DNA from 4 places in the Aeromonas sp. MR16 genome. Region 1 is predicted to be linked to each of the others. Evidence: predicted binding sites of a transcription regulator. Region 1 holds the regulator's gene; each other region holds the start of a gene.
The links. The regulator LexA, encoded in region 1, represses DNA repair genes until DNA is damaged. The targets are predictions, from matches to a motif close to ANCTGTNTNNNNANACAGNT.
Positions count from the first base shown of each region.

Region 1 (7,387 bases):
GCTCCCCGAGCACGAGGTCAGCCGGATGAACAACAACCTGCAGGCGCTGCAGCGGGGGGCGGATCCGAGCCAGGACTTCAACCTGTCCCAGGCGATGGAGGCCACGGGTCTGCTGCCGGTGGACAACGTCTATCTGCGCGATGCCAAGGGCCAGCTGCAGTTCACCGCCAAGCCCAACAAGTTTGTCATCCGCTTCATGGTGGACTCAGACAACCCGGCCAAGCCCATGCTGGGCAGCGAGCACAAGCGGGCCATCGCCGGCCCCTTCCTGATGCAGCACCATGGCCAGCCCTATCACGTCTACTTCGGCCTCAACGTCGAAAACTCCTACCTGTTCCTGTTTATCCAGATCCTGGATCACCCCATCCAGATCCTGGGCATCGCCATGCTGGTCAGCACCCCGCTCTGTCTGCTGCTGGCCTGGCGGCTGACCCGCCCCATACTGCAGCTGCAGCAGGCGGTCTCGCAACTGGCGCAGGGCAAGCTGGAGACCCGGATCCCCAACCTCGGCAGGCAGGATGAGATTGGCCAGCTGGCAGATCACGTCAGCTACATGGTGGATACCCTCAAGAACATGATCCAGAAGCAGAAGCAGCTGCTGTCCGACATCTCCCACGAGCTGCGCAGCCCCCTCACCCGCATCCAGCTGGCGCAGGCCTTGATCCGCCGCAAGCAGGGGGACAGCAGTGAGCTGGTACGGATCGAAACCGAGATCGGGCGACTCGACAAGCTGATCGGGGATCTGCTGGACTTGTCCCGGGTGCAGCAACATGTGGAGGCCCCCGTGCTGCTGCCGCTGGCGGAGCTGCTGGAGCCCATCCTGGACGACGCCATGTTCGAGGCAAACCAGAACGGCAAACAACTGCGCCTGCCTGCCCTGCCGACGGAATCGCTCATGATGCGGCCGGAGTTGCTGGCGCGGGCACTGGAAAATCCGCTGCGCAACGCCCTCAAGTATGCCCGCGAGTTCATCCAGGCGGACTGGTATCGGGAAGGGCGTATGTGGGTAATGACCATCCGGGATGATGGCCCGGGTGTGCCGGTGGAGCAGCAGGCACAGCTGTTCTTGCCGTTCTTCCGGGTCGATGATGCCCGCAACGCCAAGACGGGTGGCACCGGGCTGGGCCTCGCCATCGCCGCCGAGGCGATCCAGCAGCACGGAGGCACCATCAAGGCCAGCAGCAATCAGCCGACCGGGCTCATCATTACCATCCGCCTGCCCATCTCGTGAGGCTCCCCCTTTTCATCCCCGTGGGCGCTGGGTATGCTGGCGCCCTTATTGCGCCCTCAGGACCCCGCCATGCTCGACATAGTGCTCTATCAACCGGAAATTCCGCCCAATACCGGCAACATCATTCGCCTCTGCGCCAACACCGGCTACCGGTTGCACCTGATCGAGCCGCTGGGATTTGAGTGGGATGACAAGCGGGTGAAGCGGGCCGGGCTCGACTATCACGAGTTTGCCGAGGTGAAGCGCTGGCCGAGCTATGCCGACTTCCTGGCGGCGGTGGCACCGAGGCGGGTGTTTGCCTGTACCACCAAGGGTCGCCCCGCCCACTCGGCGGTCCAGTTCGCCCTGGGGGATGCCCTGCTGTTCGGCCCGGAGAGCCGCGGCTTGCCGGCCGAGATCATCGAGAGCCTGCCATTCGAGCAACGGCTGCGCATCCCCATGTTGCCCCAGAGCCGCAGCATGAATCTGGCCAATGCGGTCTCGGTCTTCGTGTATGAGAGCTGGCGCCAGTTTGGCTATGAGGGGTCCCTCTAGCCTCCGTCGGCGCTGCGCCTCTCAGAGGCGGCGCAGACCATGAGATCCCGTCAGGCGGGTTCCCGGCCTTGACCCAGCAGGCGGCCATCCCGCTCCAGTTGCCAGCATAGCCAGCCAAGGGTCAGGCCACGCCCCGCCATCAGGGCCGCCATCGCGGCCCACAGGGCGGAGATGCCCCACGACTGGCACAGCCACCAGACCGGGAAGAAACCGGCAAACACTGCCACCAGCATGCTGTTGCGCATCTCCCGGGCACGGGTCGCGCCGATGAAGACCCCATCCAGCAGGAAACACCAGACCGCCAGCAGCGGCATGGCCACCAGCCAGGGCAGCTGGCGGCTCGCCTCGGCGATCACCGCCGGGATGTCGGTGATATGGGTGATGAGCAGCTGCCCCCCCAATGCAAACGACAGCGTGAAGCCGAGGGCGATCAGCAGGGCCCAGCCCAGGTTGAGTACGATCGCCTCACGCAGTCCCTGCCGATCCCGACGCCCGATGGCGCGCCCCACCATGGCCTCCACCGCATAGGCGAAGCCATCCAGCCCGTAGGAGATGAGCATCAGGAAGTTGAGCAGCACCGCATTGGCGGCCACCGCCACATCCCCCAGTCTGGCCCCCTGCAACGTCATGAAGGCAAAACAGAGCTGCAGACAAAGAGAGCGGATGAAGATGTCCCGGTTCAGACCGAGCAGGCGCCGCAGCGCTGACCATTGCCACCAGCGCTGCCAGGCCCCCTGCCACACAGACAGGTGGCGCAGCCGGCGGCTCACCAGCCAGAGCCCGACCCCCAGCGCACTGTAATCCGCCAGCAGCGAGGCGGCGGCCACTCCTTTCACCTGCCAGCCCAGGCCCAGCACGAACCAGGTATCCAGCACCATGTTGACCAGGTTGCTCAGGATCAGCAGCAACATGGGGCTGCGGGCGTCCTGCATGCCCAGCAGCCAACCCATGATGACCAGGTTGCACAGGGCCGCCGGGGCGCTCCAGATCCGCACCGACACATATTCTGCGGCATAGCCCTGCACCTCGGGGGAGCCGCCGCTCAGCGCAATGAGGGCCGGCAGCAAGGGTAACACCAGCAGCAACAGCGCCATTCCCAGGCCGATCGCCAGCCCCAAGGCCCGCGCCAGGGTGTCCAGTTGCCCCTCGGCACTGCCAGCCCCGTAGGCCTGTGCGGTCAGCCCTGTGGTGGACATCCGCAGGAAGCCAAGCAGCCAGAACAGAAGATTGATGAGGGTCGCCCCGACCGAGACGCCGCCGAGAAACCAGGCCTGACCGAGATGACCGATCACCCAGGTATCCACCAGCCCGAGCAACGGGGTGGTGACGTTCGAGAACACCATCGGCAGGGCAAGTACAAACACGGCGCTGTGACGCCGGGGATCGCGCAACCAGTGCGGGATCAGCATGGGCAGGTCTCATTCCTGAGCATCACTGGTCGGCCAGCCGCACTATCCGCGCGAAGTCAGAGACCAGGGTTTTCATGGCCACGTGGGGCACCTGGCCAGGCTCCATCTGGGGGCGGAACACGGCCGTCAGCTTGCCCTCCGGGCTGATCAGCACGATCGAGGCCGAGTGGTCTACTAGGTAATCCTGGTTCCCGTGATCGACGATGGAGTAGACGAGACCAAGGTTGCGCACGAAGGGGAACAGCTGGTTGTGAGGGCCGGTGGCCGCCTTGAACTCTGGCTGGAAGAAACTGGTGTATTGCTTGAGTCGGGCACTGTCATCGCGCTGGGGATCCGCCGAGATGAAGGCCACCTGACTGCCAGGCGCTATGTGCTGCAGTTCCGGATAGACGGAGCGCAGATCCGCCAGCGTGGTCGGGCAGATGTCCGGGCAATAGGTGTAGCCGAGGAACAGGAAGGTCCAATGCCCGACCAGGTTGGCTGCGGTGAAGGGTTTGCCATCGCCGTCGGTGAGGGTGAAAGGATTGATATCCCGTCCCACCGGATAATAGTCGGCCTGCTCGGGTGGGGAAGGCTGGCTCCAGCTGTATGCAACCATCATGCTGCCGACCAGTAACAGAAACAGCAGGGGATAACGTGGTTTAATCATATAAAACAGAGCCTTGCTAGTCTAATCAGCCGTTGGGCGGGCCCGGTGGAGGTGCATTGTAACCCGGGCCCTCCTATCTCTGGCTACCCCGGAGTCCGGATATCGGGCACAAAGAGGCCCAACAAGGGGTGGTACTGGCCCTCAGTATTCATCGCAGATGGGAAAAAACAGAAGCCCCACATCAGGTGGGGCTCACACACAATGTTGGCTAAGTGGATCAGGGTCGCCGCCGGTGCTGCGCCTGAGGGCGCCGGGCCACGGCGTGCAGCGGAACGACGGGGGCCACCCAGGGTGCATTGGGCAATCCTATGTCGTGGTGGCGGCGAAACAGACGAACCAGGTGGACAATCTTGTCCTTGGGACACCCCAGCCAGATGGTCCAGCCATTCCCCTTGTGATAGACCCAGAGCGCATAAAACCACGTCATCCGACTGCCCTTGATGAACCGGGTGATGGAGGATGCGGGCGCTGCGGCCAGACCCGGATCCCATGGCGAGCTTGAAGCCATACCTGTCCTCCTTGCTCAACAGGCCACGTCAACTAGTGTCCTGCCAGGATGACAGGCAAAACACAGTCACGTACTGACTGAGTCGTTCCAGGTCATGGACTGCGAGCCCCCTGACGACTCTCCCTTCTACCCGACACCGCGTTGGCGGTGCCAGTGATGCATCCCTGCGACCTTATGCTGGCCGGTTCAGGCAACAACCCGGATCATGGCAGATCCCGTGGCCCGGTAACGGCGTACCGTGCCTCATCAAAGGATATATCCGAAATGCCAGCTGTGTGGCGGCACTCTCTTTAGTTGCGCTCTCTTTGCTGCTTTCTGTTGCGACAGAGGATGGCGACGAAAATGGTGGGTATCAGAGCTCGGGGCAAACAGCAGAAACGAAACGGCCTCCCAAAGGAGGCCGTCTATCAGAGCTCATGCCTGCATCTCACATCCAGTCGGCATTGCGGATCACGCCGACCGCCAGTCCCTCTATAGTCAGATGCTGGCTGGCGAGATCCACCTCGATGGGCGCGAGCTCTTCGTTCTCCGGCAGCAGCCACACCTGGCTGCCCTTGCGCTGGAAGCGCTTGACGGTGACATCCTCATCGAGGCGGGCGACCACGACCTGACCGTTGTGCACGTCCTGGGTCTTGTGCACCGCCAGCAGATCCCCATCCATGATGCCGATGTTCTTCATGCTCATTCCCTGTACCCGCAACAGGAAGTCTGCCCGCGGATGGAACAGGGCGGGATCCACCTGGTAGTGGCTCTCGATGTGCTCCTGGGCCAGGATAGGCTCACCGGCGGCCACCTTGCCGATCAGCGGCAAGCCGCTTTCTTCCGGTGCGGCTTCCTCTTCTTCGATCAGCAGACGGATGCCGCGGGAGGTACCGGGCATGATTTCGATGACCCCTTTCTTGGCCAGGGCCTTCAGATGTTCCTCGGCCGCATTGGCCGACTTGAAACCAAGCTTCTGGGCGATCTCGGCACGAGTCGGCGGCATACCGGTCTCGCTCATGTTCGCCTTGATAAGCTCCAGCACTTCAGCCTGGCGGGGAGTAAGGGGTTTCATAGCATGGGCACCTGTCTTTTTATACAGCACACTGGCAGTATATACAGTGCTGTGGCCAAGGCAAGGCGTTGCTGATATTTGTCGTGCCCTTGTCGCACTTCTTTCACAAAATGGCCCATCCTTGATCTGTAGCGCCACTCATCGTACCTCTCGGCGACAAGCCAGCGGTGATTTGTTATGCTCACGCCGCATTTTTTTGGAGAGCAGACACCCATGTCCATCGGACAGAAGATTTCCAGAGCCATTCTGCAATGGCCGGTCAGCGGCTTGGTCAACCACAAGAGCCTGCCGGAAAACCCCATCGCGGAACTGGATCTGGACCCGGCCAGACCCATTGTCTATGCCCTGAAGACCAGCTCGATCACCGATCTGATGACCCTGCAGCAGTGCTGCGAGGATCTCGGTCTGCCCGGCCCCTTCACGCCCCTTGAGCTGAATGGTCAGCTGCTGCCGCGCTACGTCTGCCTGGATCGGCCACCGCCCCTGTTTGGCAAACGCACCAAGCCGCTCCCCTTCCTGCAAGAATTTCATCAGCTGCTGGATCTGCACAAGCAGGATCCGGCGCTGGATATCCAGGTCGTGCCCGTCACCCTGTTCTGGGGCCGCGCCCCGGGTCGCGAAGGCGAAGAGGCCTCCGGCTGGAACATCATCAGCAGTCTGGCGCCGAACCGGCTCAAGAAGGCACTGATCGTTATCCTCAAGGGGCGCGAGAATCTGGTGCGCTTCTCCCCGCCGCTCTCCCTGCGTCATATGGCGGACAAGCACGGCACCGACGAGGCCATCGCCCACAAGCTGGCGCGGGTGGCGCGCATCCACTTCAGCCGTCAGCAGCTGGCCGCCACCGGCCCCAAGCTGCCGAACCGCAACCTGCTGTTCAAGCAGTTGCTGGATTCGAGCGTGATCCAGCAGGCCATCGAAGAAGAGGCCAGACGCGAGGGCATCAGCCTGGAGAAGGCCCAGAAGCGCGCCCACGGCTACATGGACGAGATCGCCTCCAACTTCTCCTTCCGGCTGATCCGCCTCGGCGAGACTTTCCTCGGCTGGCTGTGGAACAAGCTCTACCGCGGCCTGTCGGTCAATGGCGCAGAGCGGGTACGCCAGCTGGCGCAGGAAGGCCACGAGATCGTCTACGTGCCCTGCCATCGCAGCCACATGGACTACCTGCTGCTCTCCTACGTCATCTATCACCAGGGCATGGTGCCGCCCCACATAGCGGCCGGCATCAACCTCAACTTCTGGCCGGCGGGCCCCATCTTCCGCCACGGCGGCGCCTTCTTCATCCGCCGCACCTTCAAGGGCAACCCGCTCTACAGCACCGTATTTCGTGAATACCTGAACCTGCTGTTTGCCAAGGGCTACTCGGTGGAGTTCTTCACCGAAGGGGGTCGCTCGCGCACCGGCCGCCTGCTGCCGCCCAAGACCGGGATGCTGGCGATGACCCTGCAGGCCATGATGCGCGGGCTGGACAGGCCGGTGACCCTGGTGCCCGTCTATCTGGGCTACGAGCACGTGATGGAGGTGAACACCTACCACAACGAGCTCAAGGGCAGCCGCAAGGAGAAAGAGAGCTTCCTGCAGGTGCTCGGCATCCTGCGCAAGTTGCGCAACTATGGCCGTGGCTTCGTCAACTTCGGAGAGCCGCTGACCCTCAACAGCTACCTCGGCGAGCAGGTACCGCACTGGAAGGAGAGCATAGGCAAGGAAGAGCGCCCGGAGTGGATGGCCTCCACCGTCAATCAGCTGGCCGAGCTCTTGATGACCCGGATCAACGATGCCGCCGCCGTCAACGGCCTGACCCTGAGCGCCCTGGCCCTGCTGGCCGCCGAGCGCCATGCCCTGACCCGGGACGAGCTGCAGGCTCAACTCAACACCTATCTGGACCTGCTCAAGCAGGTGCCCTACAGCCCGCAGAGCACCCTGCCGGACGAAGACGCCAAGATCCTGCTGGATCAGGCCATGGAGCTCAACAAGTTCGAGGTGAGCGAGGACAAGCTCGGTCAGA
Region 1 is NZ_JAKZFK010000036.1:23,839-31,225, reverse strand. Features, by position in the region: gene MM194_RS19195 (ATP-binding protein) at 1-1,231, shown strand, start outside; gene trmL (tRNA (uridine(34)/cytosine(34)/5-carboxymethylaminomethyluridine(34)-2'-O)-methyltransferase TrmL) at 1,301-1,765, shown strand; gene dinF (MATE family efflux transporter DinF) at 1,816-3,174, opposite strand; gene MM194_RS19180 (SCO family protein) at 3,197-3,823, opposite strand; gene MM194_RS19175 (hypothetical protein) at 4,041-4,331, opposite strand; gene lexA (transcriptional repressor LexA) at 4,759-5,385, opposite strand; gene plsB (glycerol-3-phosphate 1-O-acyltransferase PlsB) at 5,599-7,387, shown strand, end outside.

Region 2 (7,387 bases), on a different contig from region 1:
TATAAAAACACGCCGTTGTCTGCCGGCTCTGTGCGCACCCGCCGCCCGCCGAAGGCTCGGCTCATATGGAAGCCCTCGCTCGGCCTGACCGAGACGAGGACCAGTGAGGATGATATGAGCATCATTAAAAAACAGGACTTTATCGATTCCATTGCCGACGCCCTACAATATATCTCTTTCTACCACCCCCTCGATTTCGTCCAGGCCGCCAAGGCCGCCTATGACCGTGAGATCAACCCGGCCGCCAAGGATGCGCTGGCCCAGATCCTGATCAACTCCCGCATGTCCGCCGAGGGTCATCGCCCCCTGTGCCAGGACACCGGCATCGTCACCTGCTTCGTCAAGATTGGTATGAAGGTGCAGTGGGACAGCGACATGACGGTCCAGGAGATGGTGGATGAGGGCACACGCCGCGCCTACACCAACCCGGACAACCCCTTGCGCGCCTCGGTGCTCGCCGATCCGGCCGGCAGTCGCAAGAACACCAAGGACAACGCCCCGGCCGTGGTGCACATCGACATGGTGCAAGGCGACAAGGTGGAGGTGAGCATCGCCGCCAAGGGCGGTGGCTCCGAGAACAAGTCCAAGATGGTGATGCTCAACCCCTCGGACGACGTGGTCGAGTGGGTGCTGAAGACGGTGCCGACCATGGGGGCCGGCTGGTGCCCGCCCGGCATGCTGGGGATCGGCATCGGCGGTACCGCCGAGAAGGCCGCCGTGCTGGCCAAGGAAGCCCTGATGGAGCACATCGACATTCAGGAGCTGATCGCCAGGGGTCCCGAGACCACCGAAGAGAAGCTGCGAGTCGAGCTCTACGACAGGGTCAACAAGCTGGGGATAGGCGCCCAGGGCCTGGGCGGCCTCACCACCGTGCTGGACGTGAAGGTGAAGTCTGCCCCGACTCACGCCGCCTCCAAGCCGGTGGTGATGATCCCCAACTGCGCCGCCACCCGTCACGTTCACTTCGAGCTGGACGGCTCTGGTCCGGCCGAGCTGATCCCGCCGAAACTGGAAGACTGGCCGGAGATCACCCGCGAGTCCGGTGGCAACGTGCGCCGTGTCAACGTCGACGGCATCACCAAGGCTGAGCTCGCCAGCTGGAAGAGCGGCGATACGGTGCTGCTCTCCGGCAAGATCCTGACCGGTCGCGACGCGGCCCACAAGCGCATCGCCGACATGCTCAAGAATGGGGAAGGGTTGCCGGAAGGGGTCGACTTCACCAACCGCTTCATCTATTACGTGGGCCCGGTCGATGCGGTCCGTGACGAGGTGGTTGGCCCGGCTGGCCCCACCACCTCCACCCGGATGGACAAATTCACCGACATGATGCTGGGGGAGACCGGCCTCATCGGTATGATTGGCAAGTCGGAGCGCGGTCCCAAGACGGTGCAGAGCATCAAGGAGCACAGGGCCGTCTACCTAATGGCAGTCGGCGGCGCCGCCTACCTGGTGGCCAAGGCCATCAAGAAGGCGCGAGTGGTGGCCTTCGCTGATCTGGGGATGGAGGCCATCTATGAGTTCGAGGTTGAAGACATGCCGGTGACGGTAGCGGTCGACTCCCTTGGCAACAACATCCACGAGACGGGCCCGGCTTACTGGTCGGCCAAGATTGCCGAGCTGGACGTCAAGCTCTCCTGATCCCCATTGTGGGAGCAATCCTGTCTTGATGGCAGAATGACGAAGTAACGCTGTGTTGTCTGGTGACAAGTGCGGCGAAAGAGGCGACCTCAGGGTCGCCTCTTTTTCATGTCTCGTGTTTTGTGTCTGAAAGCTCAGTCGCTATCGATGAAGAGGGGAGGACGTGATCACGGCATCTTCAGAAAGCGCCTCTTCGATACGAGGCAGTGCAACAAATGCAATGCTCAATGATTGAGGTAGATGTCCTGCCCGCCGTAGCAGAGGGGGCCGCTCTGGACAGGGAGAGGCGCATCTTTGGGGTTGAAGAAGCGAGTCAACACGCCGGTGCGTTGGCCCAGGGTATCCAGCTTGAGGCGATCGAGCGCTATCTGCTCGGGTAACCAGGTCAGCACGGCGGCGCAGTGGCCGTTGCCCAGGCTTTGCTCCAGTACCCTCTGCCAGTTTTTGATCTTGGCGCCGTGCACCACCAGTATTCGGGCGGGGTTGATCCCCTGTGCCTGCCACTGCTCGGCCACGGGCAGCCCCGGCGGTGCGATGAGCAGGATCCAGCCGCTATCGCCTTGGCTCAGCCGCCCCAGCTCGCCAAGCAGCGGCGCTTCATCAAGATCACCAGCCAGTCGAGGCTCATGCTCCAGCTTGCCCTGATGGCGGGTGGGCCAAGGATTGATCAGGCCGACAGAGGGAGAGGAGGGGAGGTGACTCAGGGGCTGGCTCATATTAGTATCCTGTATGAATAACCATGCTGTATGTGTATACAGTAGTTCTATCTCATGTCGGTGACAAGTCATTTGTGGTTAAAAATGTGAGCGGATTAACAAGGCGATGAGCTACTTGATTGAATGAAAAGGATATTTTTATCAAAGATGAGGTGGGTGTTTTTTGCACTATGGACAAAGCAAGGGCAGGCGCTCATGGTTATACAGTCTGTATGGGAAGAGGAGAGACCAAGATGGATGTCAGCACCTTGCAACGGCTGGATGCCAATATTCTGCTCGGGATCATCAACGAGAAGCTGCGGCTGGAGTGCGATGGTCTGGAAGAGTTGTTGGCCTACTACGACATGACAGAGGATCAGCTGGCCACGCGTCTGCAGCAGATTGGCTATCACTATGATCCCATGAGCAACCAGTTCAAGGCCCATGGTTAATTCGCTCACGAAGTGTGCCCCAACTGGGGCACCTTCCTTTTATTGCCTGACGGATGCCCCGAACATTGAAACCGGTTTCAGCGCCCGCAGTGCTCGGCGTTATTTTCACGTATTTTCAGACGTGTGCAATCACTGAAAACCTATTCATGAGAATATCTTGGCAATTAATTATTAACTGCATGATTTTTATCTGTATTTTTATTTCATTCAGGTGAATTTAAGGAAAGGGTTTTCATGCTTTAACTGTCATCTTTATGCGTTAAAGTGTGACTCACGTTAACTTTTAAACCAACGGCTTTAGCTAGTATGCCCACGCCGGAACATATTATGAGATAACAACAGCGCCGGTCCCGAATGGGATAACAATTTTTATTTGTAACGAAGGAAAATGGTTTATGGCTACCAAGAAGAAGACAGACCAGGATCTCCAACTGGATAAAGATCAGCTCAAGGCGAGTATCGTGCGTCACCTGCGTTCTACCTTGGGGACAAGCGAACAGAAAGCCTCGCCAGAAGCGTGGTGGAAAGCGACCGCCGCCGCCGTCAACGAACAGGTGTACGAACGCCTGACCCGCACTCAGCAGACGCATTTCAAGAAAGATACCCGTGCCATTCATTATCTCTCTGCCGAGTTCCTGATGGGGCGCCTGACCTCCAATAACCTGCACAACCTCTCCTTGTATAAGACCTGCGAAGAGGCACTGGGTGAACTCGGTCTGGAACTGACCGACCTCTGTGAACAAGAACCCGACATGGCGCTCGGTAACGGTGGCCTGGGCCGCCTGGCCGCCTGCTTCATCGATTCCCTGGCCACCCTGAACTACCCGGCGGTCGGCTACGGCATCCACTACGAACACGGCCTGTTCCGTCAGGAAATCCAGGATGGCCGCCAGATCGAGCGCCCGGATTCCTGGCGTGAATATGGCAACCCCTGGGAGATCTGCCGCCCGGAATCCGTGCAGGAGATCCCGCTCTATGGCTACGTCGAGACGGTGTTCGGCGACAATGGCGGCCTGAAGAAGGTGTGGCACGCCGGTCGCAAGATCAAAGGGGTGCCTTGGGATATCCCCGTGGTGGGCTTCGGTGGCCATACCGTCAACATACTGCGGTTATGGGAATCCCGTGCCTCCGAGTTCTTCGACTGGGATGTGTTCAACGCTGGCGGTTACATCGACTCCCAGGCGGAAAAAGCCCAGGCCGAGACCATCTCCAAGGTGCTCTACCCGAACGATGACACCGATGCGGGCAAAGAGCTGCGCCTGATCCAGCAGTACTTCTTCTGTGCCTGCTCCATCAAGGACATCATGCGCCGCTACAAGCGCGCCCATGGCAGCGACTTCACCAACTTCGCCGCCCAGATCGCCATCCAGCTCAACGATACCCACCCGACAGTGGCCATCCCCGAGCTGATGCGGGTGCTGGTGGATGAAGAGGATCTGACCTGGGACGCCGCCTGGTCCATCTGCTATCGAGTGTTCTCCTACACCAACCACACCCTGCTGCCAGAGGCGCTGGAGAAGTGGTCGGTCAGCCTGTTTGAGAAGGTGCTGCCCCGTCACCTCGAAATCATTTATGAGATCAATGCCCAGTTCCTGAACAAGCTGGTCGAGCCCAAGTGGCCGGGGGACGATGCCATCAAGGCCAAGCTCTCCATCATTGAGGAAGGTGCTGTGCGCAAGGTGCGCATGGGCAACCTGTGCGTGATCGGTTCCTCCAAGGTCAACGGCGTGGCCGAAATCCACTCCAAGCTGGTGAAAGAGGATCTGTTCCCCGAGTTCGCCGCGCTCTGGCCGGAAAAGATGTGCAACGTCACCAACGGCGTGACCCCACGCCGCTGGCTGCTGGCCTGCAACCCCGAGCTCGCCGAGCTCTACAACGAAGTGGTGGGCAAGGAGTGGCCGTTGCAGCTGGACAAGCTGCGCGCCGTCACCCAGTTTGCCGACGACGAGGCGTTCCAGCAGCAGTTCATGCGCATCAAGCGTCACAACAAGGAGAAGCTGGTCAAGGTGATCAAGGCCGAGACCGGAGTCGATGTCAGCGCCGAAGCCATCTTCGACATCCAGATCAAACGCCTGCACGAGTACAAGCGCCAGCAGCTGAACCTCATCCACATCATGGCGCTCTACCGCCGCTTGTTGGCAAACCCGGACTACGACATGCACCCGCGGGTGTTCATCTTCGGCTCCAAGGCGGCGCCCGGTTACCGCCTGGCCAAAGACATCATCTACGCCATCAACAAGCTGGCCGAGCGGGTCAACAATGACGCCCGCATCCAGGGCAAGCTGAAGGTGGTGTTCATGCCGAACTACCGCGTGAGCCTGGCCGAGAAGCTGATCCCGGCGGCCGATGTCTCCGAGCAGATCTCCACCGCCGGTTACGAGGCGTCCGGTACCGGCAACATGAAGATGGCACTGAACGGCGCCATCACCATAGGGACGCTGGATGGGGCCAACATCGAGATCGCGGAAGAGGCGGGCGCAGAGAACTGCGCCATCTTCGGTCTGAACGTGGACGAGGTGAAAGCGTTGAAGACGCGGGGCTACAACCCCTATGACTTCTACTATGCCAACTCCGAGCTCAAGGCGGTGCTGGACTGGTTCGATACTGACTACTTCACACCGGGTCGTCCGGGCGAGCTCTCCTCCATCAAGCGCTCCTTGCTGGAAGGGGGCGATCCTTACCTAACGCTGGCGGACTTTGCCGCCTACTCGGATGCGCACAAGTTGATCGATACCTGGTACCGGGATCCGGCGCTCTGGGCCAAGAAGGCGATCATCAACTCGGCCACCATGGGCAAGTTCAACTCCGACCGCTCCATCCAGGATTATGTGGACAGGATCTGGAGCCTGAAGAGCTGCAACGTGGGCTGATAAACGCTCGATATGAAAGAACCCCGCATCGCGGGGTTTTTTTATGCCATCTAGCCAGCCTGGAGAGCTCAACGCTTGTCGACGATCTCGGTGCCGACCGGCACGCGCTTCCTGCCGGTGATCATGGCCCTGATCAGATCGCCCCGGGTCAGGCGATCGAGGACGATGACCGCCAGCACATGGATGAAGATGGCCATCTGCAGCGCCTTGGCAAAGAACTCGTGCAGTTCTTCCATGAGGTCCTCACCAAACAGCGACTCATATTCTGTCATGATCCCGGTGACGGCGGTCCCCACCAGACAGGTCAATAGCAGCAGTACCATCAAGGCGCCCAGCGGATTGTGGCCGGCATAATAGGGATGTTTCCCCTGCAAGGTGGCCTGCAGGTAGCGGGTGATGCGGGCCGGGGTCGGAAACCACTGGGCAAACCTGGCGTAGTCTGAGCCGACAAATCCCCACAGGATGCGCAGCACCAACAATCCAGTCAAAGCGTACCCGACATAGCGGTGATTGCGCTCCCCCTCTTCCAGGATGAACAGGTTGAGCACGCACAGCAGGACTGTGGCCCAGTGAAACACCCTGATCAGGGGATCCCATACCCTGATGGCCTTGCCGCTTTCCATCGCTTTCTCCATGATTTTTTCCTCATACCGGCTTTCCATGCGCCTGTTGCCGTAGCGCCGTTGCCCGCATCATGGAGGCACTTTCTTAAGGCCGCGTTAATGTCCTGAGCGTGTGGGCAGGAAGGACGCTGGTAGGTGCTTTACCGGGACGGGGACGGCCCGTGGCAAGGGGAGCGAGTGACATGCTAGGGGAAAGAAAAAGCAGAGCCCCGACGATGCGGGGCTCTGGTGTTTCAACGGTTCAGGGGCTTGACCTGTCAGCACTGACAGGCTCATGCGCCAGCCAGTGGATCAGTGCAGTATATCGCCGAAGCAATAGGCCAGCAGGGTCAGGATGACGGTGAACACCAGGTTCAGCACCAGGCCGGCCCGCATCATCTCCCGCTGCTGGATGTGGCCGCTGGCGAAGACGATGGCATTGGGCGGCGTGGCCACCGGCAGCATGAAGGCGCAGGAGGCGCCGATGGCGATCAGTACCGACATGACGATGGGAGAGACCCCCAGCGCCTCGGCCACCCCGGCAAACAGCGGTACCAGCAGGGCGGCGGTGGCGGTGTTGGAGACCAACTCGGTCAGGAACACCACGAAGGTGGCCAGACACAGCAGTATGACGAAGACCGGCATGGTGGCGAGGGTGCTGGAGAGGTGCTCCGCCAGGAAGGCATTGGCTCCGGTCTGCTTGAGGATGGAACTTAAGGTCAGGCCACCGCCGAACAGCAGCAGCACGCCCCAGTCGGTGTTCAGGTTGATGTCATCCCAGCTGGCGACCCGGCTGACGGCGATGGCCAGGATGGCGCCCATGGCGATCAGGGTGTCGAACTGGGGAATGCCCCCCAGCGCAGCGGCGATGGGCTGGGAGCCTATCCACAGCAGCACGGTGGCGAGGAAGATGAGCAGGGTCACCTTGCGCTGGCCGGTCCACTCTATGGTGACCTGCTCGGTGCTGACCTGGTGGGAGAGATTGGGGCGCATCACCAGATAGAGCAGGCCGATGCCGACCGGCATGAAGATAAGCACCACCGGAATGCCGAATTTGAGCCAGTCGGTGAAGCCGATGCCCATCTGGGCGGCAGCGATGGCGTTGGGGGGGCTGCCCACCAGGGTACCTA
Region 2 is NZ_JAKZFK010000020.1:40,505-47,891, forward strand. Features, by position in the region: gene MM194_RS14715 (fumarate hydratase) at 115-1,638, shown strand; gene MM194_RS14720 (cell division inhibitor) at 1,863-2,354, opposite strand; gene MM194_RS14725 (DUF4250 domain-containing protein) at 2,588-2,785, shown strand; gene MM194_RS14730 (glycogen/starch/alpha-glucan phosphorylase) at 3,181-5,655, shown strand; gene MM194_RS14735 (cytochrome b/b6 domain-containing protein) at 5,724-6,290, opposite strand; gene MM194_RS14740 (DASS family sodium-coupled anion symporter) at 6,570-7,387, opposite strand, start outside.
Region 2: MM194_RS14725 (DUF4250 domain-containing protein) is a predicted target of LexA. The motif match lies at 2,379-2,398, and genes of this name have one in related genera.

Region 3 (7,387 bases), on a different contig from region 1:
GCGAATGCTGCACTTGTACCAGTCGTTCTTGGCGCCGCCGTTGGCGGCCGGCTTGTCGTCGGCCAGCGTCGCTTCGTCCATGACTTCCAGCGTCACCTTGCCATCGACCCTGGCCCAGTAGCTGGAGAAGCGCCCCTTGTCGTTGGCCCCGAGCGCCGTCGAGCCCTGGTAGTTTTCGTCCTCCCCGTCGAGCTGGTTCGGTTCGAAGATGCCATAGACCCCGAGCAGATTGTCCGACGACTCCGCCGCATCCTGCAGCTGCTGGTTCACGGCGCCACGCAGCGCCTCGGAGTGGACGAAGTTGTCGGCCGCATTCTTGCGCTGAAACAGAATGCCCTCGGCCAGCAGGGTGACCCTGAAGTAGGCCTCATCGAGGTAGCTGGTCACCCTGGCCGCCTGGGTGGCGCCCATGGCCTGCATCCAGTTTTCTGCCGCGTGCTGCGCCTCCAGGGTGGTGGAGGTGCGCACTTGCTCCTGCATGCGGGCCGCATTGAAGAGGGATGAGGCAACCAGTGCACCGGCACTGGCCAAGAGACAACAACCGGCGATCAGGGTGATCCGTCCCTGAACAGAGAGAGCACTCATGCATGATTTCCTAACGTCTACAGATGTGATCATCTGTATCGGTTTCGGATACAAAAACTTAACTAAATCAGCTGAGATCCAGACTAAGTTGGTTGATTTCCCCGGCACCGGGCAGGCCCACCACCAGACCCAACAGGCGAATGGGTTTTCCTTGAGCCCGTTGTAACCCCTCGTGCAGCAGATCGTGGAACAACCCGGCCTGATAGCCACCCCGTCGATAGACGGTGGTCTGCTGAAAATCGGCAAACTTCAGCTTGATCCCCTGCCCCATCAGCGCCTCGGCGGGACAGGCCCGGGCGAAGCGCAACTCCAGCTCCGGGATGAGCTGGCTCAGCACCCGCCAGCAGGCATCTTCATCCAGCACATCGCTGGCGAGCGTGGTCTCCACCCCGACAGTCTTGCGCACCCGCTCGGCCTGGACCGGCTGCTCATCATGTCCCCAGATACGTCCGGTCAGCATCTCCCCCAGCTTGCCGAAGCGGGCGATCAACTCTTCGCGGCTGATGGCCCTGGCATCCTCGCAGGAATAGAGCCCCTGGGACTCCAGCCGCTCTGCGGTCTTGCGGCCGATGCCGGGCAGCTTGCCGAGGGGCAGTTGGCGCACGAACTCATCCACCTCGCCCGGCGTTATCACGAACAGGCCGTCGGGCTTGCGCTGTTCGGAGGCGAGCTTGGCCAGAAACTTGTTCGGTGCCACCCCGGCCGAGGCGGTCAGCCCCAGCTCGCTGACGATGGCGGCGCGGATCTCGGCCGCCATCAGAGTGGCACTGCCGCCGCAATGGGGGCTGTCGGTGACGTCGAGGTAGGCCTCATCGAGGGAGAGCGGCTCCACCAGCTCCGTGTAGCGCAGGAAGATGGCGCGCAGCTGGCGTGAGACCTCCTTGTAGACGGCCATCCGGCCGGGGATGAGTACCAGCGGCGGGCAGAGCTTCATGGCCAGGGCACTCGGCATGGCGGAGCGTACCCCGAAGCGGCGCGCCACGTAGTTGCAGGTGGAGATGACGCCGCGCCTGTCCGAGGAACCGCCGATGGCCAGCGGCACCTCCCGCAGGGCCGGGTTGTCCCGCATCTCCACCGCGGCGAAGAAGCAGTCCATGTCGATGTGAATGATCTTGCGCATATCACTGTATATATGAACAGTTACCTGCCCCATGCTACCCCAGCCCTGCTATTTCTGCCAGTCACGGCGGGTGTGGCTTGCACATAGACTCCTAAGGCACCGTCACTATGAGACTCAAGGAGGAGAGAGATGAAGGCAATCTGGCTGGGGCTCTGCCTGCTACCGCTGCTCGGCATGGCCAAGGATCATCCGACCGCCGAATGCAGCTGGCTGTTCAAGCGCATCGAGGTGCTGGAGAAAGCCATCAAGAAAGGGGACGAGCTGAATACCAAGGAGGAGCTGGCGCGCTGGAAGGTCGAATTTCGCAAGAAGTCCTGCCAGCAATACGACTACTGAGGCCATAAAAAAGCGAGCCGACCCTTGATTCAACACATGGGTCGGCTCGCTTGCATCAGGCATCCGTGACCAGCGCAGAGTCAGATGATGCGGTTCTCGGTCAGCATCTTGCGACGGGCCTCGGCCTTGGCCATCTTCTTCTTGCGGTTGTCGCAGGGCTCAGGGCAATCACACTCCTTTTCGATCCCGATGGTGCCCAGGCCGCCACAGGAGCCGGAGATGGTCTTCTTCTGGAAGATGTAACCAATGGCCATGGCCACCACCACCGCCAGAAATACCCCGAAGGTAATCAGAAAAATCTGCATGTCATGACCCCTTACTTTTTCACTAAATAGGGTTTGAAGGCATCCGAGTAGGCTTCCTCGAATCCCTCGTCCGTCTTGGTGATGGTGAAGATCGCGATGCCCCGCTCCTTGGCATAGGCCAGGCTCTTCTCGGGCCCCATCACCATGAACACGGTCGCCAAGCCGTCTGCGGTCATGCAGGAGGGATGGATCACGGTCACCGATACCATACGATGCTGGATAGGCTTGCCCGTCACCGGATCTATGGTGTGGGAGAAGCGCTTGCCATCCATCTCGTAGTAGTTGCGATACTCACCCGAGGTGGCTACGCCATTGGCCCCCGGCAGGATCACCTCTTGCACCGAGCCGGCGTTGGCGGTCGGCTTCTCGATGGCGACGCGCCAGGGGTGGCCCTTCCCGTTGACGCCACTGATGCGCAGCTCACCGCCGATCTCCACCAGGTAGTTGCGCGACCCCAGGGATTCCAGGTACTCGGCCACCTTGTCCACCCCGAAGCCCTTGGCGATGGCGGAGAGATCCACGTAGAGATCCGGGATGTCTTTTTGCAGGGTGTCCGCGTCGGCGGAGGTCAGGACGTGCAGGTTGCCGAGCCCGGTCTTCTGGCGAGTCTGGCTGATCAACTCATCGGACGGCACCTTGGTCGGCTTGGCATCCGGCCCGAAGCCCCACAGATTGACCAGGGGACCCACGGTCACGTCCAGCGCACCGCGGCTCTCGCGGCCGATGTGAATGGCCTCGGTCACCACCCGCGCGGTGTCGCGGGAGACCACCACAGGGGTCGGCCCCTTGTGCTGGTTGAAGCGCGACAGCTCGGAGTCCGGTCGGTAGGTCGACATCTGATCGTTGACCCGCTCCAGCAGCACATCGATCTCGGCCTGCAGCTTGGCCGCATCCGGGGCGGCACCGTCCGCCACCTTGATGGAGTAGTAGGTGCCCATGGTGCTGCCGGTGATGTGCGTCTCGGGGTTGGCTTTAACCGCTTCCTGACCACAAGCCGTCATGAAAAAAGCTAGCCCGAAGGCTAGCCAAGTCTTTACAACACTGTGCATGGATTAACCACCAAAGTCATCCAGGAGGATATTTTCGTCTTCAACACCGAGGTTTTTCAGCATGTTAATGACGGCAGCGTTCATGACGGGAGGTCCACACATGTAGAACTCGCAATCTTCCGGCGCCTCGTGGTTCTTGAGATAGTTCTCGAACAACACGTTGTGGATGAAGCCGGTGTAGCCATCCCAGTTGTCTTCCGGTTGCGGATCGGACAGGGCGACGTGCCACTGGAAGTTGTCGTTCTCGGCGGCCAGCATATCGAAGTCTTCGACGTAGAACATCTCGCGCTTGGAACGGGCACCGTACCAGAAGCTCATCTTGCGCTTGGTCTTCAGGCGACGCAGCTGATCGAAGATGTGGGAGCGCATCGGCGCCATGCCTGCACCACCGCCGACGAACACCATCTCGGCGTCGGTGTCCTTGGCGAAGAACTCGCCGAAGGGACCGGAGATGGTCACCTTGTCACCCGCCTTGAGGTTGAAGATGTAGGAAGACATCTGACCGGGAGGGGCGGTCCAGTTGCTGGGCGGTGGGGTCGCGATCCGCACGTTCAGCATGATGATGCCGAACTCTTCCGGATAGTTGGCCATGGAGTAAGCACGAATGATCGGCTCGTCTACCTTGGACTCCAGTTCGAAGATCTTGAAGCGATCCCAATCCCCGCGATATTCCTCTGGAATATCGAAGTTTTTGTAGTGCACATGATGTGCAGGGGCTTCGATCTGGATATAACCACCGGCGCGGAACGGCACGCTCTCGCCGTCCGGGATCTGCAGCTTGAGTTCCTTGATGAAGGTGGCCTTGTTGTCATTGGAGATGACGGTACAGTCCCACTTCTTCACCCCGAAGATCTCTTCCGGCAGCTCGATGTCCATGTCGCCACGCACAGTGACCTGACAGGCCAGACGCTCGCCGTGACGGGCCTCGCCCTTGCTGATGTGATCGAGCTCGGTCGGCAGAATATCGCCGCCGCCGGCCTTCACCCGCACCTTGCACTGACCACAGGAGCCACCGCCGCCACAGGCGGAGGAGACGAAGATACCGCTGCCGGCCAACACGCCGAGCAGCTTGCCACCCGCCGGGCTGGTGACAGCCTTGGCCGGGTCGCCGTTGATGCTGATTGTCACGTCACCGGCGGTCACCAGCTTGGACTTGGCGAACAGAATGACTGCTACCAGGGCCAGCAGGATCACGGTGAACATGACCACACCCAGAATAATTTCCATCTATATTTCCTTTCCGATTACAGGGAAATACCAGAGAAGGACATGAAGCCCAGCGCCATCAGACCCGCGGTGATGAAGGTGATGCCCAGACCACGCAGGCCTTCGGGGACATCGGAGTACTTCATCTTCTCGCGGATCCCTGCCATCGCCACGATGGCCAGCATCCAACCGGCACCCGAGCCCACGCCATAGACCACAGACTCCACGAAGTTGTAGTCACGTTGCACCATGAAGGAGACGCCACCGAAGATGGCGCAGTTCACGGTGATGAGCGGCAGGAAGATACCCAGGGCGTTGTAGAGCGCAGGGAAATACTTGTCCAGCGCCATCTCCAGGATCTGCACCAGCGCCGCGATCACCCCGATGAAGGTGATGAAGCTCAGGAAGCTCAGATCCAGGCCGGACACCAGGGCGCCATCTTTCAGGACGTAGTTGTAGATCAGGTTGTTGGCCGGCACGGCCACGGTCTGTACCACAATGACGGCGATACCCAGACCCATGGCCGTCTTGACCTTCTTGGACACCGCCAGGAAGGTACACATCCCCAGGAAGAAGGAGAGCGCCAGGTTTTCGATGAAGATCGAACGAATCAACAGACTCAGATAGTGTTCCATACCTTAATCCTTTGCCTCCACCTGCTTGGGATCCTTGGTGCGAACGCCCCAGATGATCAGACCAATGATGAAGAATGCACTCGGCGGCAGCAGCAGCAGGCCGTTAGGCACATACCAGCCACCATTGTTCACCAGCGGCAGCAGCTCGATACCGAACCAGGTGCCGGAGCCCAGGATTTCACGCACGGTGGCCACGACCAGCAGCACGGCGCCGTAACCCAGACCGTTGCCGATACCGTCCAGGAAGGAGGGCAGCGGGGCGCTCTTCATGGCGTAGGCTTCGGCACGACCCATCACGATGCAGTTGGTGATGATCAGGCCCACGAACACCGACAGTTGCTTGGAGATGTCATAGGCATAGGCCTTGAGCACCTGGTCAACCACGATAACCAGCGAGGCAATCACCGCCATCTGGGCGATGATCCGCACGCTGTTCGGGATCTGATTGCGGATCAGGGAGATGAACAGGTTGGAGAAGGCGGTGACCGCGGTAACGGCCAGCGTCATCACGAACGCCGTCTTCATCTGGCTGGTAACGGCCAGCGCGGAACAGACACCCAGCACCTGCAAGGCGATGGGGTTGTTGCCGAGCACAGGCGTCAACAGCAATTTTTTCATTTCGCTCTTGTCAGCCATTGTTGATTTCTCCTGCACGAACCTTGGCCAGGAAAGGACCAAAGCCCTTGGGTCCCATCCAGAAGTCAAACGTGTGCTGTACGCCATTGCCGGTCAGGGTCGCGCCGGACAGGCCATCGATGTCATGCTCGGAACCAGCCGGAGCATGCCCCTTGATCACTCGCAGTGCGGGCTGACCGTCTTGATCGAACAGCTTCTTGCCGACGAACAGTTCACGCCAGGCCGGATTCTCGATCTCGCCGCCCAGACCCGGTGTTTCGCCGTGGTCATAGTAGGTGATGCCCTTGATGGTCTGGCCATCGGCCGCGACCGCCACGAAGGCGTACATGGTGGACCACAGACCCTGGCCGTAGACCGGCAGTATGATGTTGTCGACCTTGCCCTCTGCATCCTTCGCGAAGAACACCGGCACCAGCCTGGAGATCTGGCGCAGGCCAGCCTTGTCGTCGGCCGGGGCCAGACGGATGTTCTTGGCCGGATCCTTCGCCGCCAGCTTGGTGTCGAAGTTGTCGGCATCGCCGTCAACGAACTCACCTGTGGTCAGGTCGACCAGGCGCGCTTCAATCTTGTTGCCATACAGCTGGGCCAGATCACGCTTGGCCACGGAGCTGACATCGACACCGGCAACGGACAGGATGTTGCTTTGCTTGTCCAGCGCCCTGTTTTCCAGCTGAGCCGGGCGCAGCCCCACGGCGGCCACGGAGACCACGATGGAACAGACCAGACACAGACCGGTCACCACGGTGAGGGTGCCGATGGTTGAGTCTTTATTAAACGCCACGTGCGATCCTCCGCTTGATGTTCGCCTGCGCCACGAAATGGTCAAACAAGGGGGCAAACAGGTTAGCAAACAGAATGGCCAACATCATGCCTTCCGGGAACGCGGGGTTCACTACCCGGATCAGCACTACCATGACGCCGATGAGGGCGCCGTACCACCACTTGCCCTTGTTGGTAAAGGCGGCGGAGACCGGATCGGTCGCCATGAAAGCCATACCAAAGGCGAAGCCGCCCAGCACCAGATGCCAGTGCCACGGCATGTTGAACATGGGGTTGGTGTCGGAACCTATGACGTTGAACAGCAGTGAGGTGGCCACCATGCCGATCATCACACCGGCGATGATGCGCCAGGAGGCGATCCGCATGTAGACGATCATGGCCGCACCTATGAGGATCATCAGGGTGGAGACTTCACCGATGGAACCCGGCAGGTTCCCCAGGAAGGCATCCATCCAGCTGATGGCGTCGCCGGTGGCACCGTTGATCAGCGCCATCTGGCCGCCCTGGGCCCACTGGCTCAGCGCGGTCGCGCCTGAATAGCCGTCAACGGCCACCCAGACGGCATCGCCGGAGATCTGACCGGGGTAGGCGAAGAACAGGAACGCACGACCCGCCAGGGCCGGGTTCAGGAAGTTCTTGCCGGTACCACCGAACACTTCCTTGGCCAGCACCACACCGAAGGTGATGCCGAGCGCGGCTTGCCACAGGGGCAGCTCGGGCGGCACTATCAGGGCG
Region 3 is NZ_JAKZFK010000003.1:78,897-86,283, forward strand. Features, by position in the region: gene MM194_RS04315 (methyl-accepting chemotaxis protein) at 1-585, opposite strand, end outside; gene dinB (DNA polymerase IV) at 653-1,705, opposite strand; gene MM194_RS04325 (hypothetical protein) at 1,835-2,041, shown strand; gene nqrM ((Na+)-NQR maturation NqrM) at 2,122-2,346, opposite strand; gene MM194_RS04335 (FAD:protein FMN transferase) at 2,358-3,395, opposite strand; gene nqrF (NADH:ubiquinone reductase (Na(+)-transporting) subunit F) at 3,399-4,622, opposite strand; gene nqrE (NADH:ubiquinone reductase (Na(+)-transporting) subunit E) at 4,640-5,236, opposite strand; gene MM194_RS04350 (NADH:ubiquinone reductase (Na(+)-transporting) subunit D) at 5,240-5,872, opposite strand; gene MM194_RS04355 (Na(+)-translocating NADH-quinone reductase subunit C) at 5,865-6,653, opposite strand; gene MM194_RS04360 (NADH:ubiquinone reductase (Na(+)-transporting) subunit B) at 6,643-7,387, opposite strand, start outside.
Region 3: dinB (DNA polymerase IV) is a predicted target of LexA. The motif match lies at 1,708-1,727, and genes of this name have one in related genera.

Region 4 (7,387 bases), on a different contig from region 1:
TCTTGAGCAGCCACTTGCGCTCACCGATGCGGTGACGGGTGCTGTCGTAGAAGGCGATGCCGATCAGCAGCAGCATGGCGATGCCACAGGCCACCATGATGCGGAACGCGAAGAACAGCGGGGCCACCTGCGGGATGGAATCATCCACAGCAGACTTGATCTGCTCGTCAGTCGCGTCGGTCACGTTGGGGGTGTAGCGCTTGAGCAGCAGACCGTAGCCCAGATCCTGCTTCACTTCGTCGAAGCGGGCGCGGGTATCGTCGGACTTGTCACCGGATTGCAGCTTGGTCAGCAGGTCGTAGGCGACCATGCCGTTACGCACGCGCAGTTCGTGCTCGCTCTTCAGATCCTTGAGGCCAGTTACCTGGGTATCCAGGGAACGGGTGGCGATGATGCCGAGGGCATAGGGGATCTTGATGGCGTAGTCGGTGCGCATCTCCTCCTGATTCGGGATACCGAACAGGGTGAAGGAGGCCGGCGCCGGCTCGGTGTTCCACTCGGCTTCGATGGCCGCGAGTTTCACCTTCTGCACTTCACCCGTCTCATAACCGGACTCGTCACCCAGCACCAGCACGGAGAGGATGGAGGCCATGCCAAAGGCGGCGGCGATGGCGAAGGAGCGACGGGCGAAGGCCACATCACGATTCTTCAGCAGGTAATAAGAAGATATACCCAGCACGAACATGGCGCCCGTGGTGTAGCCGGCCGCGACCGTGTGGACGAACTTGACCTGAGCAACCGGGTTGAACACCAGATCGGCGAAGCTCACCATCTCCATGCGCATGGATTCGAAGTTGAACTCGGCACCAACCGGGTTCTGCATCCAGCCGTTGGCGACCAGGATCCAGAGCGCGGAGAGGTTGGTCCCGAGCGCCATCAACCAGGTGGCAGCCAGATGCTGGCGCTTGCTGAGGCGATCCCAACCGAAGAAGAACATACCGACGAAGGTGGACTCCAGGAAGAAGGCCATCAGCCCTTCGATGGCCAGCGGAGCCCCGAAGATATCGCCGACATAGTGGGAGTAGTAGGCCCAGTTGGTACCGAACTGGAACTCCATGGTCAGCCCTGTGGTGACCCCGAGGGCGAAGTTGATCCCGAACAACTTGCCCCAGAACTTGGTCATGTCCCGGTAGACAGTGTTGTTGGTCATCACATAGACAGACTCCATGATCGCCAGGATGAAGGCCATCCCCAGCGTCAGGGGTACAAACAGGAAGTGATAAAGGGCCGTCGCGGCAAATTGGAACCGCGATAGGTCTACCACATGCTCAGCAATCATGATGTTTCCTCACCGATTATTGGCACGGCTATTTTAAGTTTTAAGGACAATGCTTCCGTTGGAAGTCCCCGAATGGTCGGTCATAACTCGGTTGATACCGATGACCAGATTCGAATGCCACCACATTAACAACAAGGCAATATACAAGAACAAAAAAAGCTAATGTTTAACATCTGGTAAACATTAGTGGTGATTCTATTCCCGCCTATAATGACCGCTGTTTTATATCACCTTTATTTGATTGAAATCAATGTAAAACCATCACCAATACATGCCTTTTTGGGGCAACTTAAAGATCGATAATCACTAATTATGAGAGCTTGCTCACAAAAAACATCAAGTCATAACTGATTGATTTAAATCAATTTTAAATAACATCAGATTAGTTTCAATTCTGTTAAAAAAATAAAACTCTTGAGTATTTACGGCCTCATCAACTCGATATTTACAAAATCGCACAGGCCACCCTTCTTTCAATTTAAAACCAACAAAAACACATGTTTATGCTTGACGACGCCCAAAAACATTAATTACTTAATCTAATCTGAAACGCATAGAATTTCTTGTTTGTCCGGCCTGGGAAGAGCTCCTACAATGCGCCTCGCAGTGAGGGCATACCTCTGGATACAGGCCGGTCAATCTGGGTTCCCGGTACGTATTCGATGAACATTTCGAACCTGTTTGTTGGGATTAATGATGAAAAAGTTTGTTGCCAAGACCATACGTTACTACAAGCTTTCGTTCGTTCAGCTCTATCAAATGAACCGACTCTGAGGCCTCGCGACGGCTCCTTTGTTTTTTTCCCGGCCTGTCTCCAGACGCGCTCACTGTCTGTGAACATCCATCCTGAATTGTCTTTGCCCACCGCCTGTGCCGTGGGCTTTTTTTTGTCAGAATAGTAAAAAACCGCCCCTGGAGGCGGTTTTTGTTCAATCAGCTGTGTTTATCCTTCTTCCGGCCGTTGCAGGCCGAAGTGGGCATAGGCTCTGGGGGTCGCCAACCGCCCTCTGGGAGTGCGCTGCAAATAGCCCTGCTGGATGAGATAAGGCTCCAGCACATCCTCTATGGTGTCTTTCTCTTCCCCTATGGCCGCCGCCAGGTTGTCGAGGCCAACGGGGCCACCCATAAACTTGTCGATGACAGCCAACAATAGCTTGCGGTCCATGAAGTCGAACCCTTCGTTGTCCACGTCCAGCATGTCCATGGCACGAGCCGCTATGGATCCGTCTATCCGGCCATCGGACTTCACCTGGGCGAAATCCCGCACCCGTCTTAACAAGCGGTTAGCAATACGCGGCGTGCCACGGGAGCGGCGGGCCACTTCCAGTGCCCCATCCCCCGACATCTCGAGTCCGAGGCAGCGGGCGCTGCGCGCGACTATGTCGGTGAGATCCTTGACGTTGTAGAACTCCAACCGCTGGACGATACCGAAACGGTCCCGCAGCGGGCTGGTCAGGGAGCCGGCCCGGGTGGTGGCGCCGATCAGGGTGAAGGGAGGCAGATCCAGCTTGATGGAGCGGGCGGCCGGGCCCTCCCCTATCATGATGTCGAGCTGGTAGTCCTCCATGGCCGGATAGAGCACCTCCTCCACCACGGGGCTGAGACGGTGGATCTCGTCGATGAACAGCACATCGTTCGGCTCGAGGTTGGTGAGCAGCGCCGCCAAGTCCCCGGCCTTCTCCAGCACCGGGCCCGAGGTGGTCTTGATATTGACCCCCATCTCGTTGGCCACGATATTGGCGAGCGTGGTCTTGCCAAGGCCGGGCGGGCCGAAGATCAGCAAATGATCGAGCGCTTCCCCGCGCTGGCGCGCCGCCTCGATGAAGATCTCCATCTGGGCGCAGACGGGATCCTGACCGGTGTAATCCGCCAGCTTCCTGGGACGGATGGCCCGATCGATGACCTCATCTTCACGCCCCCCGCCGATGGCGGTGGCCGAGATAAGACGATCCGCTTCAATCATGCATAACCCCACGCACACCGAAGATCGAGACAGGGCGAGCTGCTTGATTCATGTTCATCCTCACACCAGGCTACGCAGGGATTCACGGATGATCGACTCAACCGACATCCCATCCTTGGCCACCTTGCTAACGATCTGGCTCGCCTGCTGCGGCTTGTAGCCGAGTGCCACCAGGGCACTGGCTGCCTCTTCGCTCGCATCGGGGGCGCGCAGCTGGCTCTCCTGGGCGGGCAAGCTGATGGCGGCGGGGGAGAAGAGATCGTGGCTGACCCAGCCCTTGAGACGGTCTTTCATCTCTACCACCAGTCGCTCGGCGGTCTTCTTGCCCACGCCGGGCAATTTCACCAGGGAGCTTATCTCCTCGCGCTCGACGCTCAGCACGAACTGGGTGGCCGTCATGCCGGAGAGAATGGCCAGCGCCAGCTTGGGGCCGACCCCGTTGGTCTTGATCAGCTCGCGAAACAGCGCCCGCTCCTGCTTGTGATTGAAGCCATAGAGCAGCTGGGCGTCTTCACGCACCACGAAGTGGGTGTGAAGGGTCGCTTCCTTGCCAAGCTCGGGCAGATCGTAGAAGCAGCTCATGGGCATCTGCACCTCATAGCCCAGGCCCCCGACCTCGATCAACACCTCAGGGGGATTCTTCTCAATCACAACGCCTCTCAAGCGACCAATCATGTTCTCTTCCTCGCCACGCAGACTCTTTCAAATTGGGTCATAGCATAAAGAATAACTGGATAAGTATCCAGCATAGGGCGGCAGGCCCATGGTATCCCCGCCCCGCGCGATCGGCTTCCTCCCCGGCTTATTCCCAATCGGGAGGAAAATCCCCCTGATCCGCCCCTGCCCGGCAACCCCAAGGCGGATCCGGTTCAACCATCATCTTTAATTCATTTAAATTCAAAGCATTACAAAAAACATCGTCAATTGGACCTGACTATATACCTCTGGCTGACTAGTCTGAATCCGCCAAAGAGATCTGAATGAGGCTCAATGGTTTTCCTTCACCTTTGTCACGCGCAGCACAGCGCAAGGAGAGCAAGATGGCTAATGGACAAATCAGTTTTTGGGAAGGCAATGGCGCCACTCAGGATCAAGTCGGCAATACCCTCAGCGGTGGTGCGAGTTACAACATCAACTGCAAGAGCGGAGACCATGGCTTTAGCAACGATGAAGCCCGCTCCCTGAAGCTGGAGGGTCTTCCTGGCATCACCCTGATCAAGGTCTATGACAGCCCTTCAGCCAGTACCGACGATGACTGGGCCCAGATCCTGGTCAAGGGCCCCATTGCCGACTCCGTCATCGTCAGCAGTTTCAACAGCAGCGCCAATCTGGACGGTGGCAACGTGGTCGTTACCAGCCATTACCATAATGGCCTGGATGGCAAGGTATCGAAGATCATGATCGACTACCTTGGCTAAGTCAGGTCCCCTCCTCTGAACAGGGCGGCCTGCCCCCAGGCCGCCCTGTTGTTATTCTGCCTTTTTCTTTCATCACCTGCTCACAAGCACAGGCCGTTACTCACGAATAGCGCGTATTCGTTCTCTATCGCGAACAGATAATCGCATTAGGGCAGTGACCCATGTTAAAATTCCGCCCTTGAATTTATCCAGGGCCAGGCGGCCCGTCCCACGTTTAAGGTCCATCGCGATGCGTACCAGCCAATATCTGCTTTCCACTCTCAAGGAAACCCCCTCCGACGCGGAAGTCGTCAGCCATCAGCTGATGCTGCGCGCCGGCATGATCCGCAAACTGGCCTCCGGCATGTATGCTTGGCTGCCGTCCGGCCTGCGGGTACTGAAGAAGATCGAGAACATTGTTCGCGAAGAGATGAACAATGCTGGTGCCATCGAAGTCTCCATGCCGGTGGTGCAACCGGCCGAGCTGTGGCAGGAGTCCGGCCGCTGGGACGACTACGGCCCCGAGCTGTGCCGTCTGACCGACCGCCACAACCGTCCCTTCGTGCTGGGCCCGACCCACGAAGAGGTGATCACCTCCCTGATCCGTTACGAGGTGAACAGCTACAAGCAGCTGCCCCTCAACCTCTACCAGATCCAGACCAAGTTCCGCGACGAGGTCCGTCCCCGTTTCGGCGTGATGCGCGGTCGCGAGTTCCTGATGAAGGATGCCTACTCCTTCCACATCAACAAGGAATCGCTGATCGAGACCTACGAACGGATGCATGCCGCCTACTGCGCCGCCTTCACCCGCATGGGCCTGAACTTCCGTCCGGTGCAGGCCGATACCGGCTCCATCGGGGGCACCGGCTCCCACGAGTTCCAGGTGCTGGCCGAGAGCGGTGAAGATCTGATCGCCTTCTCCGACAGCTCCGACTACGCCGCCAACATCGAGATGGCCGAGGCCCTTGCACCGGCCGGTGAGCGCGCCGCAGCCACCTTGGTCCTGACCAAGGTCGCCACCCCGAATGTGCACACCATAGATGAAGTGGCCGCCTTCCTGAGTGTCGCGCCGGCTGCCATCGCCAAGACCCTGCTGGTGCTGGCCGAGGCGGACGAGCACGGCCAGCAGGCCGTCATCGCCCTGGTGCTGCGTGGCGACCACGAGCTGAACGAGATCAAGGCCGAGAAGCTGCCGGGTGTCGCCAACCCACTGACCTTCGCGAGCGAGGAGCAGATCAAGGCCGCCGCCGGCTGTGACGCTGGCTCCATCGGTCCGGTCGGCTTTGCCGGTCGCATCATCGCCGATCGAAGCGCCGCCCATCTGGCCGATTTTGTCTGCGGCGCCAACGACACCGGCTTCCACCTGACCGGTGCCAACTGGGATCGCGACATCGCCACCTATGAAGTGGCCGATCTGCGCAACGTGGTGGAAGGCGACCCCAGCCCCTGCGGCCAGGGCACCCTGCTGCTCAAGCGCGGTATCGAAGTGGGCCACATATTCCAGCTGGGTACCAAGTACTCCGAGGCCATGAAGGCCAGCGTGCTGAACGAGGGCGGCAAGTCCGTCACCATGGAGATGGGTTGCTACGGTATCGGGGTCTCCCGTCTGGTGGCTGCCGCCATCGAGCAGAACAACGATCAGTACGGCATCATCTGGCCGGACGCCATAGCCCCGTTCGAAGTGGCCATAGTGCCGATGAACATGCACAAATCCGAGCGCGTCGCCGAGCAGGCGCAACAGTTCTACGCCGAGCTGAAGGCCGCTGGCGTTGACGTGCTGTTCGACGACCGCAAGGAGCGTCCGGGCGTGATGTTCGCCGACATGGAGCTGATCGGAATCCCGCACGCCATCGTCATCGGCGAGCGCGGTCTGGACAACGGCGTGGTGGAGTACAAGTGCCGCCGCTCCGGCGAAAAGCAGGAAGTGGCGATCAACGACATCGTCGCCCTGCTCAAGGGCAAGCTGGGTCGCTAATAGCGCCTGCTAACTCTGCTTTTCGTTTTCGATAAAAGGCCCCGGGTGTGAATCGCACTCGGGGCTTTTTATATGTTGCCTGTCGCTGCTGCTCATCACAAACACAAGGCTCCAGTTGTATCGCGATATTGCGCTGTACATGAAGTAGCAGATTTTCTAGACTGACGTTCTTTATCCAGATTGCCCGAGAGATTATGTCCACTGCCTTAGCCAATACCGTTGTCGTACTCGATTTCGAGACTACCGGGCTCTCACCAGGACAAGGTGATAGAGCGATAGAAATTGGTGCCGTCCGGATTGAAAACGGCCATATCAGTGAGCGTTTTTCGGCGTTGATGAATCCCGGTTTTAACGTCAGCAGCTTTATTGAGCAATATACCGGGATCAGCAATGCCATGCTGAAACAGGCGCCACCTTGCGGCGAGGTGATGGCGGACTTCGTCGAGTTTATCGGTGATGATAACCTGGTCGCCCATAATGCCTCCTTCGACAAGCGCTTTCTGGATGCTGAAATAGAGCGGCTGTCGGCGCACTATCCTGGGCAGTTCGCCTGCTCCTTGCTGCTGTCGAGACGGTTATTCCCCGAGGCGCCGGATCATAAGTTGGGTACCCTGGTACAGTACCACAGCTTGCCCAATGACGGCGTATTTCACCGCGCACTGGCCGATGCCGAGGTGACGGCGCATCTGTGGCTTGCCTTATTAAAGGAATTAGAATTGCGATATGGCATTATCGACCCTGATTTTGAATTGCTGCTAACCCTCGGCAAGAAA
Region 4 is NZ_JAKZFK010000030.1:8,638-16,024, forward strand. Features, by position in the region: gene cydA (cytochrome ubiquinol oxidase subunit I) at 1-1,279, opposite strand, end outside; gene ruvB (Holliday junction branch migration DNA helicase RuvB) at 2,223-3,242, opposite strand; gene ruvA (Holliday junction branch migration protein RuvA) at 3,303-3,917, opposite strand; gene MM194_RS17920 (hypothetical protein) at 4,283-4,660, shown strand; gene MM194_RS17925 (proline--tRNA ligase) at 4,890-6,614, shown strand; gene MM194_RS17930 (3'-5' exonuclease) at 6,809-7,387, shown strand, end outside.
Region 4: ruvA (Holliday junction branch migration protein RuvA) is a predicted target of LexA. The motif match lies at 3,971-3,990, and genes of this name have one in related genera.